Linked DNA regions of Neobacillus sp. PS2-9. The protein of the gene in region 1 binds, or shares a complex with, the protein of each later gene. Links are inferred from orthologs where the notes say so. Each region holds a gene or a part of one and is shown on either strand. Other genes may lie near its edges. The genes, in order: dnaA and sirA.

Region 1 (9,506 bases):
ACCCTTTTTCGTTCCGATGATCATATGCTTGTTGCCATCCGTTAGACGAACAGATATTAGCTCATCACCTTCACGTAAACTCAAAGCAATGAGTCCGTTATTACGGATATTAGCAAATGATGTTAACGGAGAACGTTTAGACACCCCTTCTTTTGTGGTAAAGAAGAGGAACCAATCATCGACAAATTCCTCGATAGGAATAATCGCATTTACCCATTCACCTTTTTCGATCCCAAGCAAGTTAATGATTGGAATTCCTTTAGCTGTTCGGCTATATTCAGGTATTTCGTACCCTTTTGATCGATATACCTTACCTTTGTTGGTAAAGAAAAGAATTGTATCATGCGTTGATGTGGTGATTAAATGTTCAACGAAATCATCTTCATTTGTTCCCATGCCTTGTATACCACGACCACCACGTCGTTGGGCACGATATGTAGATACAGGTAGACGTTTGATATAACCATTATGGGTTAATGAAATGACAATATTTTCACGAGGAATTAAGTCTTCATCCTCAATATTCTCAAGTCCGCCTGTTACAATCTCGGTACGGCGCTTATCATTGAAGCGCTCTTTAATTTCAGTCAATTCCTCACGGATAATGGCAAGAACCTTTTCTTCATCCGCTAAAATTGCTTTTAATTCTGCAATTAGCTTCACTAAGTTTTGATACTCTTCTTCAATCTTTTCTCTTTCTAATCCCGTTAAACGTTGTAGACGCATATCAAGGATCGCTTGTGCCTGCTTTTCAGAAAGATTAAAGGTTGTCATTAAACCTTCACGTGCAATATCCGTTGTTTGTGAACTTCGAATTAAATTTATAACCGCATCAAGATTGTCTAAAGCAATTCTTAAGCCATCTAAAATATGGGCACGTGCTTCTGCTTTTCGTAATTCAAATTCAATTCTTCTTCGAATAACTACTCTTTGATGATCCAGATAGTGAACCAAACATTGCTTTAGGCTCAGTACCTTCGGCTGTCCACCAACAAGTGCTAGCGTGTTAATTCCGAAGCTGGTTTGAAGTGCCGTTTGTTTATATAAATTATTTAAAAGGACATTTGCATTCGCATCTTTCCGAACTTCAATGACGATTCGCATTCCTCTACGGTCAGATTCATCCCGCAGATCAGTGATGCCTTCAATTTTTTTATCACGAGCTAATTCGGCAATTTTCTCAATTAACTTCGCCTTATTTACTTGATATGGAAGCTCATTTACAATGATAACTTCCTTACCGTTAGACTTTTGTTCAATTTCCACTTTAGCTCGGATTGTTATGGAGCCTCTGCCAGTTTCGTAAGCCTTCCGAATACCGCTTCTGCCAAGAATCATTCCGCCTGTTGGGAAATCAGGACCTGGGATAATTTCCATTAACTCCTGAGTAGTTATTTCTGGATCATGACTGATTGCTAACACTCCATCGATAACTTCCCCAAGCTGATGTGGTGGTATATTTGTAGCCATACCTACCGCAATACCCGTCGTTCCATTAACTAATAGGTTTGGAAACCTAGCTGGTAAAACAACCGGTTCTCTTTCCTCACCATCATAGTTATCTTGATAATCAATAGTATCTTTGTTTATATCTCTTAATAATTCCATTGATATCTTAGACATTCTTGATTCTGTGTAACGCATAGCTGCTGCAGCGTCACCATCCACAGAACCAAAGTTACCATGCCCATCAACGAGCATATAACGATAGTTGAAATCCTGTGCCATACGTACCATCGTTTCATAAACAGCAGAATCACCATGTGGGTGATACTTACCGATTACATCCCCAACAATACGAGCAGATTTTTTATATGGTTTGTCCGAATGCATTCCTAAATCATGCATAGCATAAAGAATACGGCGATGAACTGGTTTTAACCCATCACGGACATCCGGAAGGGCACGAGAAACAATAACACTCATCGCATAGTCAAGAAAGGAAGATTTCATCTCTTGACTTATATTAATCTCTTTTATTTGAGAATTTGGTGTTTCAGCCATAATTTGTACCTCCTATTGGATCACACTAAGGGCTAGGTAAAAGAAAAAGGAGGATAGTGGTCATCCCTCTACCCCTTAATCTATATCTAGTTAAATATCTAGATTCTTTACATATTGCGCATTTGCTTCAATGAAGTTACGGCGTGGTTCTACCTTATCGCCCATTAACATTTCAAATGTCTCGTCTGCTTCTATCGCATCTTCAAGGCTCACTTGAAGCATGGTTCTAGTAGATGGATCCATCGTTGTTTCCCATAATTGTTCTGGATTCATCTCTCCCAAACCTTTATAACGTTGAATATTTGGCTTCGGTGCTGCTGGTAACTCCGCAAAAATCTTATCAAGTTCTTTATCATTATAGGCGTACTCTATACGCTTCCCTTGCTGAACCTTATAAAGAGGTGGCTGTGCAATGTAAATATAGCCCGCTTCTAAGATTTTTCTCATATAACGATAAAAGAAGGTTAAGATAAGTGTCCGAATATGCGCACCATCTACGTCGGCATCTGTCATAATTACAACTTTATGATAACGGGCTTTTGAAATGTCGAAATCTTCGCCAATTCCAGTTCCAATGGCTGTGATCATTGCTCTTACTTCGTTGTTAGACAGAATCTTGTCAAGACGTGCTTTTTCAACATTAAGAATTTTACCTCTTAGGGGTAGAATTGCTTGGAAGTGTCGGTCCCGTCCTTGCTTCGCTGAACCTCCCGCAGAATCACCCTCAACGATGTATATTTCACTCTCTGAGGGATCTTTTGAAGAGCAGTCCGCAAGTTTACCTGGTAAGCTCGATACTTCTAGAGCACTTTTCCGGCGCGTTAATTCCCTAGCTTTCTTAGCTGCAAGTCTGGCCCGTGCCGCCATCAAACCTTTTTCAACGATTTTTTTCGCTACCGTTGGATTTTCTAAGAGGAATTTTTCAAAGTGGCCGGCAAAGACCGTATCTGTGATAGCCCTAACTTCTGAATTACCGAGTTTTGTCTTTGTTTGTCCCTCAAATTGTGGATCAGGATGTTTGATGGAAACAATCGCTGTTAACCCTTCACGGACATCTTCCCCTGATAGGTTCGTATCATTCTCTTTGATTAGGCTATTTTTCCTTGCATAATCATTGATAACTCTTGTTAAGGCTGTTTTAAATCCGGATTCATGTGTTCCACCTTCATAGGTGTGAATATTATTGGCAAAAGAATAAATGCTATCAGTGTAGCCCTCGTTGTACTGAAGGGCAACTTCCACACTAATACCATCGCGTTCCCCGCCAATATATATCGGTTCTTCATGAATGACTTCCTTCGTGCGGTTTAAATGTTCAACATACGATTTAATTCCGCCTTCGTAGTAGTATTCATTCTGTTTATTTTCAACACGCTTATCTTCAATAGTGATTTTAATTCCTTTGTTTAAGAAGGCTAATTCACGAAGACGAGTAGCGAGAATGTCATATTCATATACTAATGTTTCAGTGAAAATCTCTCCATCGGGTTTAAAGTGTGTAATTGTACCCGTTTGATCAGTTGTACCAATAACCTCTAATTCTTGAACAACTGCGCCTCGCTCAAATTTAATCGAGTGAATTTTCCCATCACGGTGGACATATACCTCAAGTTCAGTAGAGAGGGCATTAACAACTGAAGCACCAACACCATGAAGGCCCCCAGAAACCTTATAACCCCCACCGCCAAATTTACCGCCGGCATGGAGTACCGTCATAATAACTTCAACTGCGGGTCTGCCCATCTTTTCTTGAATACCAACCGGAATTCCACGGCCATTATCCTTGACAGTAATACTGTTATCTTTTTCAATTAAGACATTAATCTCATCACAGTAACCAGCGAGTGCCTCATCAATACTGTTATCAACAATTTCCCATACTAGATGATGAAGACCCTTTCCACTAGTTGATCCAATATACATACCAGGTCTTTTTCTAACCGCTTCAAGGCCTTCAAGGACTTGGATTTGATCCGCACCGTATGCTTGTTCCTGAACCGCATTTTGTTCGATAGTCATACTAGTTCACCTGCACCTTCTGACAAAAATATATCTATATTTTCGTTGTTTAAAACAATAAAAGAATGTTTATATTAAAATTCATGTATACTCATTTGATTTGAACGTTTCTTTAAAGTTCCAGAGGCAATCGGGGATAGGTATACTTTTTCATGGGTAATAATAACTGACTTATAAGGGTTTTTAGACAAATTAATTACCTTTTCCTGATGGTGCTCTAGGAATTCCTCGACAAGTGACGATTGATGGGCACTTTCTTTATCTAAAATAGAAATAATATCCTTAGCCCTAATATTAAGATCTTCCCCGATATGAATATACATAGTTCACCTCAGTTTACTTTCCTTATCGCTCCAGCCTCAACAACAAAGGTTGAAGCCTCCTTTAATGTTTGGTGGTCAATCCCTTCCACACTTGTCGTTGTCACAAATGTTTGAACCTTTCCCTGGATGGTATTAAGTAAATGGGATTGTCTGTAATCATCCAATTCGGATAACACATCATCAAGCAGTAAAATAGGGTACTCACCAATTTCAGAATAGATTAGCTCAATTTCTGCAAGCTTTACCGAAAGGGCCGTTGTTCGCTGTTGTCCCTGTGAACCAAAGGTTTGAACATCTCTTCCGTTCACAAAAAATAATAAATCATCACGATGAGGCCCAAAAAGGGTAGTGCCTCTTTCAATTTCCTTCGTTCTGACCTTCGCGAATTTTTCTTCAAAGCATGCTATCATCTTCGACAAATCTTGTTCTTCTAATACCTCTACCGAAGGCTTATAGGTAATTTCCAGGTTCTCTAACCCCCTTGAAATCCCTTGATGGATTGGTTTTGCCCATTTTTCAAGTAAACGGAGGAATTCAAACCGCTTTGTGACAATTTTCACTGCCATTTGGATGAATTGTTCCGTTAAAATTTCAAGCATGGTTTGATCCGTTTGTTTCCTTATTTGCATCATTTTCAAATAATGATTGCGTTGTTGGAGTATTTTTTGATATTGGCTCATATCATGTAAATAAATTGGCGAAACCTGCCCAATCTCCATATCAATAAACCGTCTTCGCACCTGTGGACTGCCTTTAACAATATTAAGGTCTTCTGGTGCAAACATAACCACATTCAAATTGCCCACATATTGACTTAATCTTTGCTGTTCAATATGGTTGCACTTTGCCTTTTTTCCCTTTTTCGAAATAATTAGCTGCATAGGCAAAGAACTATGTTGTTTTTGAACCCGTCCCTCTATTTTAGCATATTCTTGGTCCCAGCGAATAAGTTCTTTGTCATTAGATGTCCGGTGTGATTTTGCCATGGCGAGGACATAAATGGATTCCATCACATTTGTTTTCCCTTGGGCATTCTCACCTAAGATAACATTTACTTTATTTTCAAATTCCACGAATAGCTCTTCATAGTTTCGATAATTATTTAAGGCTAATTTTTCAATATACATGGCAACGCATCCTTTAGCTAGTCGGTAACCACAAACTCCCCAAAGCCAGCAATTTGGACTTTGTCACCTGCTCGAAGCTTTCTACCTCTTCTTTGATCTTGTTCACCATTTATAATTACTTCATGTTCGCTCAAAAACCATTTTGCCATTCCACCCGTTTGAATTACATCAGCTAATTTCAAAAATTGACCTAATGTAATAAATTCTGTGTCCAGCTTTACTTTTTCAGGCATGTTGTCACCCTCATTTCTAAAATGGTCTCAATACTTTATTTTACTAAAAAAATCATCAGGATACAAAGAAAACCAAAAAAAGAAATCATTTTACTTTTTATAAGTAAAGAAAGCCGCCATTTAATTGGCGGCCATCTGTAGTTTTTTATTGATTAGTATGTTCTTACAGGTAGGATTAACTGCAAGATGCTTTCGTCATGTAGAGGCCGGATTAAGAAGGGGCGCATGGCTCCTGTGAAGCTTACTTTGATATCCGTTCCTTCTAATGCTTTTAATGCATCCATCATATATTTCGCGCTAAAGGAGATTTTTAGATCATCTCCCTCAATGGATGAGCTTTGAATCTCTTCTACAACTTTTCCTATTTCAGGAGTATTGGAGGAAACCTCAATGATTCCATCCTCAATCGTAGAGAACTTAACCACATTATTCCTTCCTTCACGTGCTAATAGGGAAGCACGATCAATCGCTTGAAGGAATTCCTTCGTGTTAACCGTTACATCGGTCTTACTCTCATTTGGAATCAATCTAGACGTATCAGGATAATTTCCTTCTAACAATCTTGAAAAGAATAGTAAGTGCTTTGCTTTAAATAATATTTGATTTTCTGTAATAACAATATCTATTAGTTCATTGGAGTCATCAATAATCTTATTTAATTCATTTAAGCTCTTGCCTGGAATAACAACATTATAGCTATCGTTATTCTCCGTTTCGATTTTTGCTTTTCTTAATGCCAGACGATGACTATCTGTTGCAATACAGATTAGTTCCTCATTTTCGATCTTCCAGTTTACACCTGTCAAGATGGGGCGTGTTTCTGAGGTGGACACTGCAAAATGTGTTTGTCTAATCATCGCTTTTAGAAGATCGGTAGCAATATGAAACTTATTATTTTCCTCAATTTGTGGAAGGTGAGGGTATTCCTCTGCATCTAAACCATTTAAGTTAAACTCGGATTTTCCAGATCGAATAACGGTTTGAAGTGAACCAAGTACCTCAATTTCAACTGAGTCTGTAGGCAGCTTTTTAACAATTTCGCTAAAAAACTTGGCTTGTAGAACAATCGATCCTACTTGTTTAATTTCAACAATTTCATCCCCAGCATCCTCTTTTGGAATGAATGATTCAATTGAAATATCAGAATCACTACCTGTTAACGTTACTCCTTCAGCAGTCGCAGTAATTTTAATCCCGGTCAAGATTGGAATGGTTGTCCTTGTTGTGACAGCCTTCATAACATCTTGCACACTTTGAACAAGGCGGTCTCGTTGGATTATAAATTTCATATCAAAATCCTCCGTTTAGGCATATTTTTTTAGCTGTAACATATAATATTATTTTTTAAAAAAAATAGTAGAAGTACTAGTAGGGCCTGTTAGTATGTGGATAACTGACATTTTACAATGGAAACACAGCCTATCCACATGTGGACAGACTGTGTACAACAGGTAAGAAGTTATTCACATTATTAAATAGAAAATGCAAAAAAAATAATTACACTTTCAATAAATCATGTAATTCCTTCATTTGCTTTTGCATTTGTGCATCTGTCTGAAGCAGCTTTGAGATTTTTTCATGTGCATGAATGACAGTTGTGTGATCGCGTCCACCAAACTCTTCTCCTATTTTAGGCAAGGAGTAGTCTGTTAATTCGCGGGATAAATACATGGCAATTTGCCTAGGAAACGCAACAGATTTGGTCCGTTTCTTCGCTTTAAAGTCCTCTAGTTTAATACTAAAGTATTCCCCAACGACCCGTTGAATTTCAAGAATCGTAATTACTTTAGGTTTAGAGCTTGGAATGATATCCTTTAATGCCTCTGCAGCTAGATCTGCATTTATATCCTTATTAATTAAGGATGAATAGGCAACTACTCGAATCAATGCTCCCTCTAATTCACGAATGTTTGAATCAATTTGGTTGGCAATATAGAGCATGACCTCATTGGGAATATCTAATCCTTCCGCTTTTGCTTTCTTACGAAGAATCGCAATCCTTGTTTCTAAATCAGGGGGAGTAATATCTGTAATTAGGCCCCATTCAAAACGGGAACGTAAACGATCCTCTAGTGTAGGGATCTCTCTTGGCGGCCGGTCACTAGAAATAATAATTTGCTTACTTTCTTCATGCAATGCATTAAATGTATGGAAAAATTCTTCTTGGGTTGATTCTTTTCCAGCTAAAAACTGAATATCATCTATAAGTAAAATATCTACATTTCGATATTTATTGCGAAAATTCTCTGCTTTATTGTCACGAATCGAGTTAATGAATTCATTTGTAAATTTTTCTGATGATAAATAAACGACCTTCGCGGAAGGGTTATGATCTAAAACATAATGGCCAATTGCGTGCATTAAGTGGGTCTTTCCTAATCCTACGCCCCCATAAATAAATAGCGGATTATATGCTTTTGCTGGCGCCTCAGCTACCGCAAGTGATGCTGCATGGGCGAAACGGTTACCAGAACCGATAACGAATGTATCAAATGTATATTTTTGATTTAGAATACCTTGAGGAAAATCACCGTGATCATCCTCTTTTTTCACCTTTTTTGGCGGTAATTGCACATCTGTCTCTGCTTCATTCTGGTTTTGCGGAATAATAAACTTTACTGATAGCTCTTCTCCGGTAATTTCATAGAGAATACCAGAGATTAACTGAGAATAACGCTCTTCCAGCCAATCACGCGCAAATTCATTGGGTGCTGTTATGATAAGCAAATTGCCTTGAAGGGAATGGGCCTTTGTTGACTTAAGCCAGGTGTCAAAGCTAGGCTTGCTTATCTTTTTCTCAATATTGGCTAGGGCAGCATTCCAAAGATCCGCAATATTTTCCAACTAGTATCCCTCCTTAATCGTCTTTTTTTCTTTATTGTCCAGCTCCTGCGGCTCATCTTTCGTAAACGACCGCTTGTACTTTTGTAATCTACTTGACTAAAGTTCCGTTAAAAAACACAGGTTATACAAGTTGTACAACCTATTAATTTATAAATATACGAAACACTGGTTGTGGAAAACATATAATAAGGAATAAATGTGGAGTTTCGACAATATCCACCCCTTGTGGACAAGTTTTTACATAGTGCTTGGATAAACTATCCACATGTTATCCACAAATTGTGGATAATTAATTTGGGGGATAAAGTTATTCAGAGTGAAAACACAAATATAATATCAAATAATTGCTTGTGGTGCAATGCCTTTTCGCAGTTTATCCACAACCAGAACAACGTGTGCACAAAATTTGTCCACAAGTAGATAATTTGTGCAAAACCTGTCAATATGTTGTGTGGATAATGAAAAAAATGTCGAAATAATATCCACAACTAAATTTTCGGGTTAGAACTATTCACTTTGTCTAGTGTGCCTCACTTTTCTAATTATAGTTTCTGGAAAATCGATAATTCATATTCGAAAAAAATTGGAAATGGGAAACAATAGTTGGAGAGTGGTTGACAATTTTATGTTGACCTCTTTATAATAAGTTAGACTGTCGTTTAAAATTGTCAGCTATTCCTCAGGGAGGTGTCATATAATGAAAAGAACATATCAACCAAATAGTCGTAAACATAGTAAAGTTCACGGTTTCCGTAGTCGTATGAGCTCAGCTAATGGACGTAAGGTTCTAGCTCGTCGTCGTCAAAAAGGAAGAAAAGTATTATCAGCATAGACCACTGAAGAGTCAGTGGTCTTTTTTTCTAATTAAAGGGGGGAAGAGATCTTCCCCTTGATTAGAAAATTCGCCGATTAACAAAAAAAAGTCCTTTTCGGCTTAGAAAATAGAGCATATTTGA
Region 2 (9,324 bases), 3.4 Mb from region 1 along the record:
ATCCTTTGTTTTTGTCCTCCTGATAAAGACACACCGCGTTCCCCTACAATCGTTTGATACCCTTCCGTAAATTGGAGAATATCTTCATGGATATTCGCTAATTTTGCCGCCCTCATGACTTCATTCTCTGTCGCCGATGGGTTCGTAAAAGCTATATTTTCTGCAACTGTTGCTGAGAATAAGAAATGATCCTGCGGGACATATCCAATAGCTTCGCGTAAGCTCTCCAGTTTATACTTTGATAACTTTTCTCCACCAAACAGTATATCTCCCTTGTAGCCTTCAAACTCTCTAATCAGCAGCTTTAACAATGTCGTTTTACCTGATCCTGTTTTCCCAACGATTCCGAGCGTTTCTCCTGCAGCTAGGGAAATGAAAACATCTTTCAAAATAGGTCTCAATTCCCCTGGATACGTAAATTCATCAATTTTATATTGAATATCTCCGTATGACACTACATCCACTGCTGCTTCCGAATCTGTTATCTCTATCTTTTCATTCAGTAATGCTGCCACACGGTCATAGGAAGCACGGCCTCGTTCCACGATGTTAAACAACCAGCCAAACGCAAGCATGGGCCATACCAATAGTCCCAGGTATGTAGTAAAAGAAATTAATTCTCCAATCGTTAACTCTCCATTTAGAACATACTTCGCCCCAAAGGCAATCGAGAGGAAGAAGGAAATACCGACAATAATGCTAATAGTAGGGTCATAGAGTGAATCAATCTTGGCCACAACAATATTCTTTTGCACTACATCTTCTGATTGCTTGCGAAAATCCTCAATATCTTCCTTTTCCTGGCCAAACGTCTTAATAACTTTGATCCCAGTGATGCTTTCCTGTGTTTTATCGTTTAAGGAAGAGAAAGCTTCTTGAGCTTTATAAAAACTTTTATGTAACATCGAACCAAACCAGCTAGTTAACATCACCATGAAGGGCATGGGAAGTAAACAGATTAAGGTTAATTTCCAGCTGATTGTAAAGGCCATGGCAATAATAACAAAGCCTCCAGTTGAAAGGGAATCGACCAAAGTCAGCACCCCCGCTCCTGCCGTTTGCTGGATAGCTGAAAGATCATTCGTTGCATGCGCCATAAGATCACCAATGCGGTTTTTTTGATAAAAAGACGGAGACATTCTGGTAAAATGCTGATACAAACGATTTCTTAAGATTTTACTTAGTTTGACCGCTGAACCGAAAATTCTAATTCTCCAGTAATAACGTAAGACATACATCGAGACCCCTACCGCGACAAGGACCAGCACCCACTGAACAAGGATCCCTTTTGTCATTGTCCCCTCATTGATATGATCAGCTACAATTCCAATAATTTTTGGCGGCACTAATTGCAGTACTGCGACAAGCATTAATAAGATAATTCCTGAGATGTACGATTTCTTCTCTTGTCTAAAAAACCAGCCTAAATTTAAAAATACTTTCATTCAACCGCCCCCAAAACCCTTAAAAGTAAATCACCTTCTATAAATAAGGCTTTGTTAAAGAACATTGTTGATTTTTATACACTGTTGATTGGAGCGGAAGGCGCGAAGACTCCTGTGGGAGTACGGTTCAGGGGAGACCCCGCAGGCGCAAGCGCCGAGGAGGCTCGCCGAAACGCCCACGGAAAGCGAAGCGCCTGGAGCAGTAATCAACAGACAAGTTTAACAGAGCCATAAATAGAAAGTGATATTACGGGAAACGAAGTTTATTCCCGAGGTTTCTATTTTATCAAATATTTATAAAATAATAAACATTTTGTAAATTTGTATTTACCGTAAAAAAAGCAATCCCAAAAGGAATTGCTAAAATAAGAATTATTCTTTTACCCATTTTCTTAACTTTAGATAACTGGTAAATCTGTTGTTGGCATTACATTTTGGACATCGAACGATTACTTCGAGATCAACGATTTGTTGTGTTTCCTTATTAAGGACATTATTTACCACCTTCTTGTTTAAAGGTAATACTTGATCAGTTAATTCACAAAAAGGATACTGTTTTTTTAATTCCTCTAAATCGTTATCTCCTCTTACAATCGCTACATATTGAATATCATTTTCACAAAATAAGCATTCATTTTTCCCAACAACCACGTTATCTAAACCTTCAATGACTTTCTGACTCAAAGCTGCTCCACCTCCACTACCTAACTAAATAGTTAGACATGATTGTAGGTGGTTCCTGCTAATTTTTTAAACATTTAGTGAACCTTTTATTTCATTAAAACAAAGTATGGGGCGATTAAGATAAATAAGGCAAATGCCATGATGACAATTGCACCGCTTTTATTTTTATCTTTCCATAAAGAAATGGAGAAAGCTACGCTATAACTTACCATTAGGATAATTATGAACCATAATGCGATCTTCATATTAATCCCTCAACTCTTCTAAATTTGGCACCTTTTCCTGCTTACCAAATTCACCTAATGTAATATCTGCCTTAATATCTACTCTAGCATCAGGGTATACCTTCATCCAATTATACTTCTTATATTCTGGGATTGTTTTAAACTGTTTCCTTACCTCAGCAGACCACGTAAATGGTTCTCCTTTAAACTCGGTTTGAGTTTTATTAACAAAAGCTTCTATTTTTTTTGAAATCACATTTTCTAAGTGTTTTTTTAAGATATTTTTCTTATCCTCATGTGCTCCATAGTTAACCATACTAGGGTCAGATAAAATCTCAATGGTTAGTGGTAAAGTAACATTGATTTTTGGAGGACCATGTTTAATATCAATGTTAATTTCGTTATTTTGTTTCTTGATGACTCGGGCCGCTACTCTTAGTTGTTTATTAAATGGGTCAGGATACGTTGTCAATACGTCGTTTAACTCAGCTGTATCATCTAAAAGAACGGATATTCTTGTTTCTTGCCCCGTAATTTTACCAATCATCTTTCCTTCTTTAAATACAGCCGCTCCAATGAATTGTGTTTGATTGGAAGTTCCTTCGGTATCTATTTGTCCTGCAAGATACTCGTCTTCATTCCCTCGCTTTCCTCCTTTTTCTAATTTTGTGGTTGCATACATGGCTAGAAATAAATCATCATCACTTTCTGTTACCCTAAAAAATCGATGGAGATCTGAATCCGGAATCAGTCCAGTTTCGATTCCTCTGGTTATCATAAATTGAAAATATTTATGTGGTCTTGTTTCTAACTTAGGCTTATTATTGGTAAAAAAGACTCTAGGATCTTCTTTCGAAACGATTAAATACGCATCCCTCTTGATTTCTCTATCTTTTGTCGCATCGTAAATATACCGAATAAAGTCCTTATCACCCGCTAATTGTTCAGAAACAACAAAGACTCGTAATAAGTCATAGGTAAGTTCCCTTGCAACAATCGCATTAGCTGTATTACGTGCTGTGATAAAATCATTCGCTGTAATCGTAATTATTTCTCGTGCAGGTTCTTTTGAACCGGAACCACTTTGCTGACTTCCCACCTCTGGGTTAGCAATTAAAAATGTGATATCAATCTTATTCGATTCGTGGTTCTTAGCCAATCCTAATCCTATAACATAAGCCCTCTCTTCTAACTCCTTTTTATCCCAGCAGCCGCAAAGTAAGAGAATCATACAGATATATATGGTCATCCTAAGCATTATTTTTTTTAGGTTCATTTTTAAAATCACCCTTCAGCTTTGCCATCCCCCAGAGAAGGAGAGGAAATACAATAAATACCGGTGAAAAAAGTTCATATAAGGGGTCTCTTAATTTAAAAATCGTAAACGATGGTGTTTCTGGGATCATCCCCAAGATTAAAAAAACACTCGCTAAAATTGGAATTAAATATTCAAACTGTTTTATTTTGAATAGATTCCCTAACAGAAGTGCGTTTAAGTATAAATAAATAGAAAATCTCATTAAGCTGGCGACCAGCCAAAACGGGAAAAAGAAGGTATCAAGACTGGTAAGAAAATCGCCAATGGAGATATAACGGATTACTTCATGGAATGGATAAGTTAACAAACTTGCAGGGCCGTAATCGAACATAAAAAGATAAAGGACAAATGCAATAGTCATTTCAACCGTTAAAAAAGTTAAGGCAAGCCACGAGCCTTTAGAGAATACTTTTTTGGATGTGAAGAAAGGAAAAATTAATCCCATAAATAAAAAATCACCGTAAAGTGAGGTTTTAAAAGCACTTTCAGTGACTACCTTTTTGATACCCGGTCCCCATAACGGAAAAATGGCGAATGTATTAGCATCTTTAAGGGTTAATAATAACGCAAGGAACAGTGTGATTTTTACGTAAGAAAGTATAATCCATGACATTGAAGTCAGATTTTGTATTCCTTTTTTAGCAGTGTAAGCACATGCAACCATTAAAGCAATGAAGATAACTATTGTTGGGGTCTTTACAAAATAAAGAGTGGCAATAATATCTACATAGCTCCTTGTATCAACTGATATGACTATGGAACCATAGACCCAAAAGATAAAGGAAAACAGAAACCCAATGTACTTACCAAATAGTAAGATATTTAAGTCATGCAGGTTTTTGGATTCATAAAGGGATAATACTTTAATAAAGAAATATAGTGGGATTGTCGTGATGATTCCTCCTATTAAAGGTCCCATCCATGCAGCACTTTTTAAGCTATCGAAGTAAAGAGCTGGAGTGCTATCAGATAGCTTGACTCCAATAATTAATAACATCGTAGCCACATATTCTCTAATTCCAACAGTGCTAGTCGAATTATTCATAATTTACGTTGTATCTCCCTTTTTTTCTAAATCCTTTGGTCTTAAAAATCCCGGTCTCCATCTTTCATTTTGTAGAATTTTTCTAAATACCGTATCTTGAGAGGCTTTATATCTTGGGGTCATGGGGGCTAAATATGGAACCCCAAAGCTCCTAATAGAAACCATATAAGATAATCCCATTACAAATATGACGACCATTCCATATATGCCTAGAATCCCAGCAGCAATAATAAAGATAAATCTTATAATACGAATGGCAAAATTAAAACTGATATCGCTGACTGCAAACGATGATAGACCACTTAATGCAACAACTATAATGACTAGAGGACTAATTACATTTGCCTCTACAGCTGCCTGGCCAAGGATTAGCGCACCCACAATTCCAATGGTTGGCCCAATTGGATTCGGTACCCTCAAACCGGCTTCACGAATTAATTCAAAAGCAATTTCCATAATTAAAATCTCAATGAAAGCTGGGAATGGTACTCTTTCCCTAGTCGACGATATGGCCAGCAACAGATCAGGCGGAATCATCTGCGCATGATAGTTAGTAATGGAAATATAAATGGCAGATGTAAATAAGGCGATAAATATGGCCATTCCCCGTAATGCTCTCGTAAAATTCCCAAATAAAAATCGCAAATAATGTTCATCTGGTGTATGAAAAAAGGCCCAAAAGGTTGCGGGTAGGACTAAACATGCTGGAGAGCTATGCATCAGTAAAACGATATATCCATCTTGAATAAATGATGCTGCCCTATCAGGTTTTTCAGTATAAAGGGTGGTTGGGAATATTGATTTTTCTCTATCCTCAATATATTGCTCTAAAATTCCAATGTTTTGAATTACATCTACTTCAAATGACTGTAAACTTTTTTTTACATTTTCTAATAATTCTTCATTTACTACATCTTCTAAATAAAGAATATATACCTCATCGTTATTTTTCTTTGAAACGGTTATTGACTCATTTATTAGACTTTACGTTCTAAACTTTTTACGAATTAATGAGATGTTATCAGCAACATTCTCAGTAAAATCCTCTTTTGGCCCTTTTAAGATGACTTCAGTCTCTGCTTTTTCAATATTTCTAGCTTTAACCTGTGCGGTTTCCATTGAAAAAGCGATCGAACAGTTATCGATAAATAAGACCGTATTCCCTTTATTAACTTCTAAAAGAACTTCTTTAAAGGTAGAAATTTTCTTAATAGATTGGTTTACAATGAGCATTTCGATTTCTTTATTTCTATCTATGTTTGTTAGTAATGGCTCAATGATTGATCTTTCTATTATTTCTGCATTAACGATCGGAGTTAGAAATACAATACATGCTTTTACTCCCGATCCTCCGATTGTTAAGTTTCTGATACTTATATCCCGATTCTTATGTAATTTATAAATTTTAGCGATTGCTTCGTTGTTATTGACAAGTTCTTTAAATATATTGCACTGTTTTAAACGTATAAGCTCATCAGAGTGGACATTTTCTTCTTTACTCTCTTGTTGTTGGGTGATTTGTTTCATTTTGTTCTTTAATTGCTTTAACAGATTAACCACTCCACTACTAGCCTTTTTGTTTTTAAGGTTCTCAAAACAAACTAGTTTCATTCCCTTTTTTAGAAAATGGCTCTATTAAAATTGCCTGTTGATTTCCGCTCCAGGCTCTTCGCTTTCCGTGGGCGTTTCGGCGAGCCTCCTCGGCGCTTACGCCTGCGGGGTCTCCCCTGAACCGTACTCCCACAGGAGTCTTCGAGCCTTCCGCTCCAATCAACAGGTATAAAAAATCAACTCTGTTCTTTAAACACAGCCTACGAAATAAAAAAAAGAAACGACCTGTAGGTCGTTTCTCTTAATTATTTTGGTCAATGTATATGATAGATGTGCTTGTCCAATTATTTAGATTGTTGCTTGTTCATAGCTGACATCATTTGGTTGATCTTCTTTTGTGAAGGCTTCATACCCATTTGCATCATCATCATTTTTAACATTTGCTCATTAATTGGCGGATTTTTCTTTAAATAGCTCATCATATATTTCCGAGCAATGAAAAATCCTAGTGCTACACCAGCTACTAATGCTAGTATACCTACTAGAATGTACATACCCATTAAACTTCCTCCTTCATGTTGTCTATCATACAGTGTACTAAATAAAACGAGATAAGACAATATCTCGTTTCAATTAGATAAATTTTCTTTCTTTAATTGGCTTTAACCAGCCATATCGTTGATGTTCAAGGTCAATAGCTAAGAAGGATGATTCACATTTTCTAAGCACTTCAAAAAAAGCTGTTTCCGCTTCATAGCTTCCTTGTGCTTCAACAGTAATCAAGTCCTGAAAGACTTCAACCTTTGCCGTACTTAGTTTTCCGCTCAATTCAATGGTGTATGCACCATGGTCAGCCTTAAACCCCTTAATTTTTCCAAGTTGCTTCTGAATTAACTGGTGAATTTTTAAGACTTCTACTCTTTTTGTGATATATGAAATTTGTTTTTTAGTTATAAATTTTAGCTCGCCAACTGCATGTTGATGTTCCTGAAAAAGCTGAAAAAATAGTCGCTCTCTTCCGAAGTAATGGGCCGCAAATTCATCTTCTATTAAATATAGCTGATATTTTCTCACTACGGTTCTCTCCTTCGTTGATTCCCCTTTTTTCTATTATAAAAAAACACAAACGAATCATTTGTCTTACTGCGGCAAAAACTTCCACTACTTTTGTCGATTAACAGATTTCTTAACAAATCTACTATGAATTCGATAGAAAATATGAACTTTCCTTCAGAAAAGGATATTTTTCGAAAAATTGTCACAAAAAAAGGAACAGCTAAAAGCTGTCCCTAACATTTGTTGTTTATTTTTGTAACAATGCCTTCACACGGGCAACAACATTGCTTACTGTAAAGCCGTATTCTTCCATAATCTTTTCACCTGGTGCAGAAGCTCCGAACATATCGATTGCCAGTACATCGCCTTCGTCACCAGTATATTTGTGCCATCCAAAAGATGAACCTACTTCTATACCAAGACGTTTTTTCACGTTCTTTGGAAGAACGGAATCTTTGTATTCCTGAGATTGCTGTTCAAAACGATCCCAAGAAGGCATGCTTACTACAGAAACATGAATTCCATCACCAGCTAAAGCCTTTTGAGCTTCAACAGCAAGGCTTACTTCAGAACCAGTTGCCAATAATAAAGCATCTGGCGTTTCTCTTTCAGATGGAGAAACTACATAGGCACCTTTAGAAACTCCATCGTATGCATTTGTATCTGTACCTTTTAATGTAGGCAGATCTTGACGAGTTAGAACAAGTGCAGTTGGCTTATTTGTGGATTCAACAGCTAACTTCCATGCTGCAGCTGTTTCGTTTCCATCTGCTGGACGAATGATGGATAATCCTGGCATAGCACGTAATGCTGCAAGCTGTTCAACTGGTTCGTGTGTTGGTCCATCTTCACCAACCGCAATACTGTCATGAGTAAATACATAGGTTACAGGTAGACCCATTAATGCAGCTAAACGAATAGCTGGACGTAAGTAATCAGAGAAAACGAAGAATGTTCCACCAAATACTTTTACGCCACCATGAAGAGTTATACCGTTCATTGCAGCACCCATTGCAAATTCACGGACACCGAACCAGAAATTACGGCCCTCATAGGAACCTGGCATATAATCTTTTGATCCTTTAATCATCGTTTTGTTAGATCCTGCAAGGTCTGCGGAACCACCAATGAAGATAGGAAGGTTTTTCGCAATCGCATTTAACACCTCTCCAGAAGATGCACGGCTTGCTAAGCTCTTTCCTTCACTGTAAACAGGGATATCCTTGTCCCAACCAGCAGGTAATTCATTGTTTAATGCCTGCTCCAATTGAGCAGCTAGTTCAGGATATTCTGTCTTATATTTTGCAAAAAGATCGTTCCATTCTTTTTCCTTTTTCTCGCCAGTTTCAACGATAAGCTTTTGGAAGTTTTCATATACTTCCTGTGGAACATGGAAATCTTCTTCAAAAGTCCATTTATAAGCCTCTTTAGTAAGCTTTAACTCATTAGCACCCAGTGGTGATCCATGAACACCAGAAGTACCGGCGCGGTTTGGTGAGCCATAACCAATGACCGTTCTTACTTCAATCATCGTTGGACGGTCTAAATCATTTCTTGCTTCTTCAAGTGCTTTTGCAATTTCCTCAAGGTTATTACCATCTTCTACACGAAGATATTGCCATCCGTATGAAAGGAAACGGTCCTTAACACTCTCAGAGAATGATTTATCTAAGTCACCATCAAGGGAAATATCATTAGAATCATAAAGAACAACCAATCGACCTAACTTTAAGTGACCAGCAAGAGAGGCAGCCTCAGCTGATACACCTTCCATTAAATCCCCATCACCGCAAATACTATATGTAAAGTGGTTGACTAATTCATAATTTTCTTTATTATAAACACCTGCTACATGGCGCTCCGCCATTGCCATACCCACTGCCATAGCAATTCCCTGACCAAGTGGACCTGTTGTTGCTTCTACACCTTCAGTATGACCATATTCTGGATGTCCAGGTGTCTTACTACCCCACTGACGGAATTGTTTTAGATCATCCATTG

What was found.
Region 2: the proteins of dnaA (region 1) and sirA are in contact, whole or in part, in a crystal structure (PDB 4TPS), measured with the Bacillus subtilis proteins. The link is inferred for Neobacillus sp. PS2-9 from one-to-one orthologs.

Annotation. Positions count from the first base shown.
Region 1 is NZ_CP133269.1:27,472-36,977, forward strand. Bases 6,378-9,376 are described here. They hold dnaA (chromosomal replication initiator protein DnaA), read right to left. Parts: upstream 8,551-9,376; coding sequence 7,204-8,550; downstream 6,378-7,203. Other genes in these bases: dnaN (DNA polymerase III subunit beta), read right to left, coding at 6,378-6,995; rpmH (50S ribosomal protein L34), read left to right, coding at 9,248-9,376. Also shown: gyrA (DNA gyrase subunit A), read right to left, coding at 1-2,004; gyrB (DNA topoisomerase (ATP-hydrolyzing) subunit B), read right to left, coding at 2,095-4,023; extracellular matrix regulator RemB, read right to left, coding at 4,098-4,346; DNA replication/repair protein RecF, read right to left, coding at 4,355-5,473; S4 domain-containing protein YaaA, read right to left, coding at 5,491-5,706; more of dnaN, read right to left, coding at 5,859-6,377; more of rpmH, read left to right, coding at 9,377-9,382. UniProt on the Bacillus subtilis protein: Plays an essential role in the initiation and regulation of chromosomal replication. ATP-DnaA binds to the origin of replication (oriC) to initiate formation of the DNA replication initiation complex once per cell cycle.
Region 2 is NZ_CP133269.1:3,442,898-3,452,221, forward strand. The notes cover bases 5,622-8,438. They hold sirA (sporulation inhibitor of replication protein SirA), read right to left. Parts: upstream 7,342-8,438; coding sequence 6,901-7,341; downstream 5,622-6,900. Other genes in these bases: RCG25_RS17370 (YneF family protein), read right to left, coding at 6,612-6,827; tkt (transketolase), read right to left, coding at 7,571-8,438. Also shown: RCG25_RS17340 (ABC transporter transmembrane domain-containing protein), read right to left, coding at 1-1,445; RCG25_RS17345 (hypothetical protein), read right to left, coding at 1,818-2,129; RCG25_RS17350 (hypothetical protein), read right to left, coding at 2,216-2,374; RCG25_RS17355 (Ger(x)C family spore germination protein), read right to left, coding at 2,376-3,629; RCG25_RS17360 (GerAB/ArcD/ProY family transporter), read right to left, coding at 3,604-4,716; more of tkt, read right to left, coding at 8,439-9,324. UniProt on the Bacillus subtilis protein: Inhibits DNA replication initiation during sporulation, preventing overinitiation and thus enforcing diploidy; probably the main regulator of sporulation replication initiation under Spo0A control.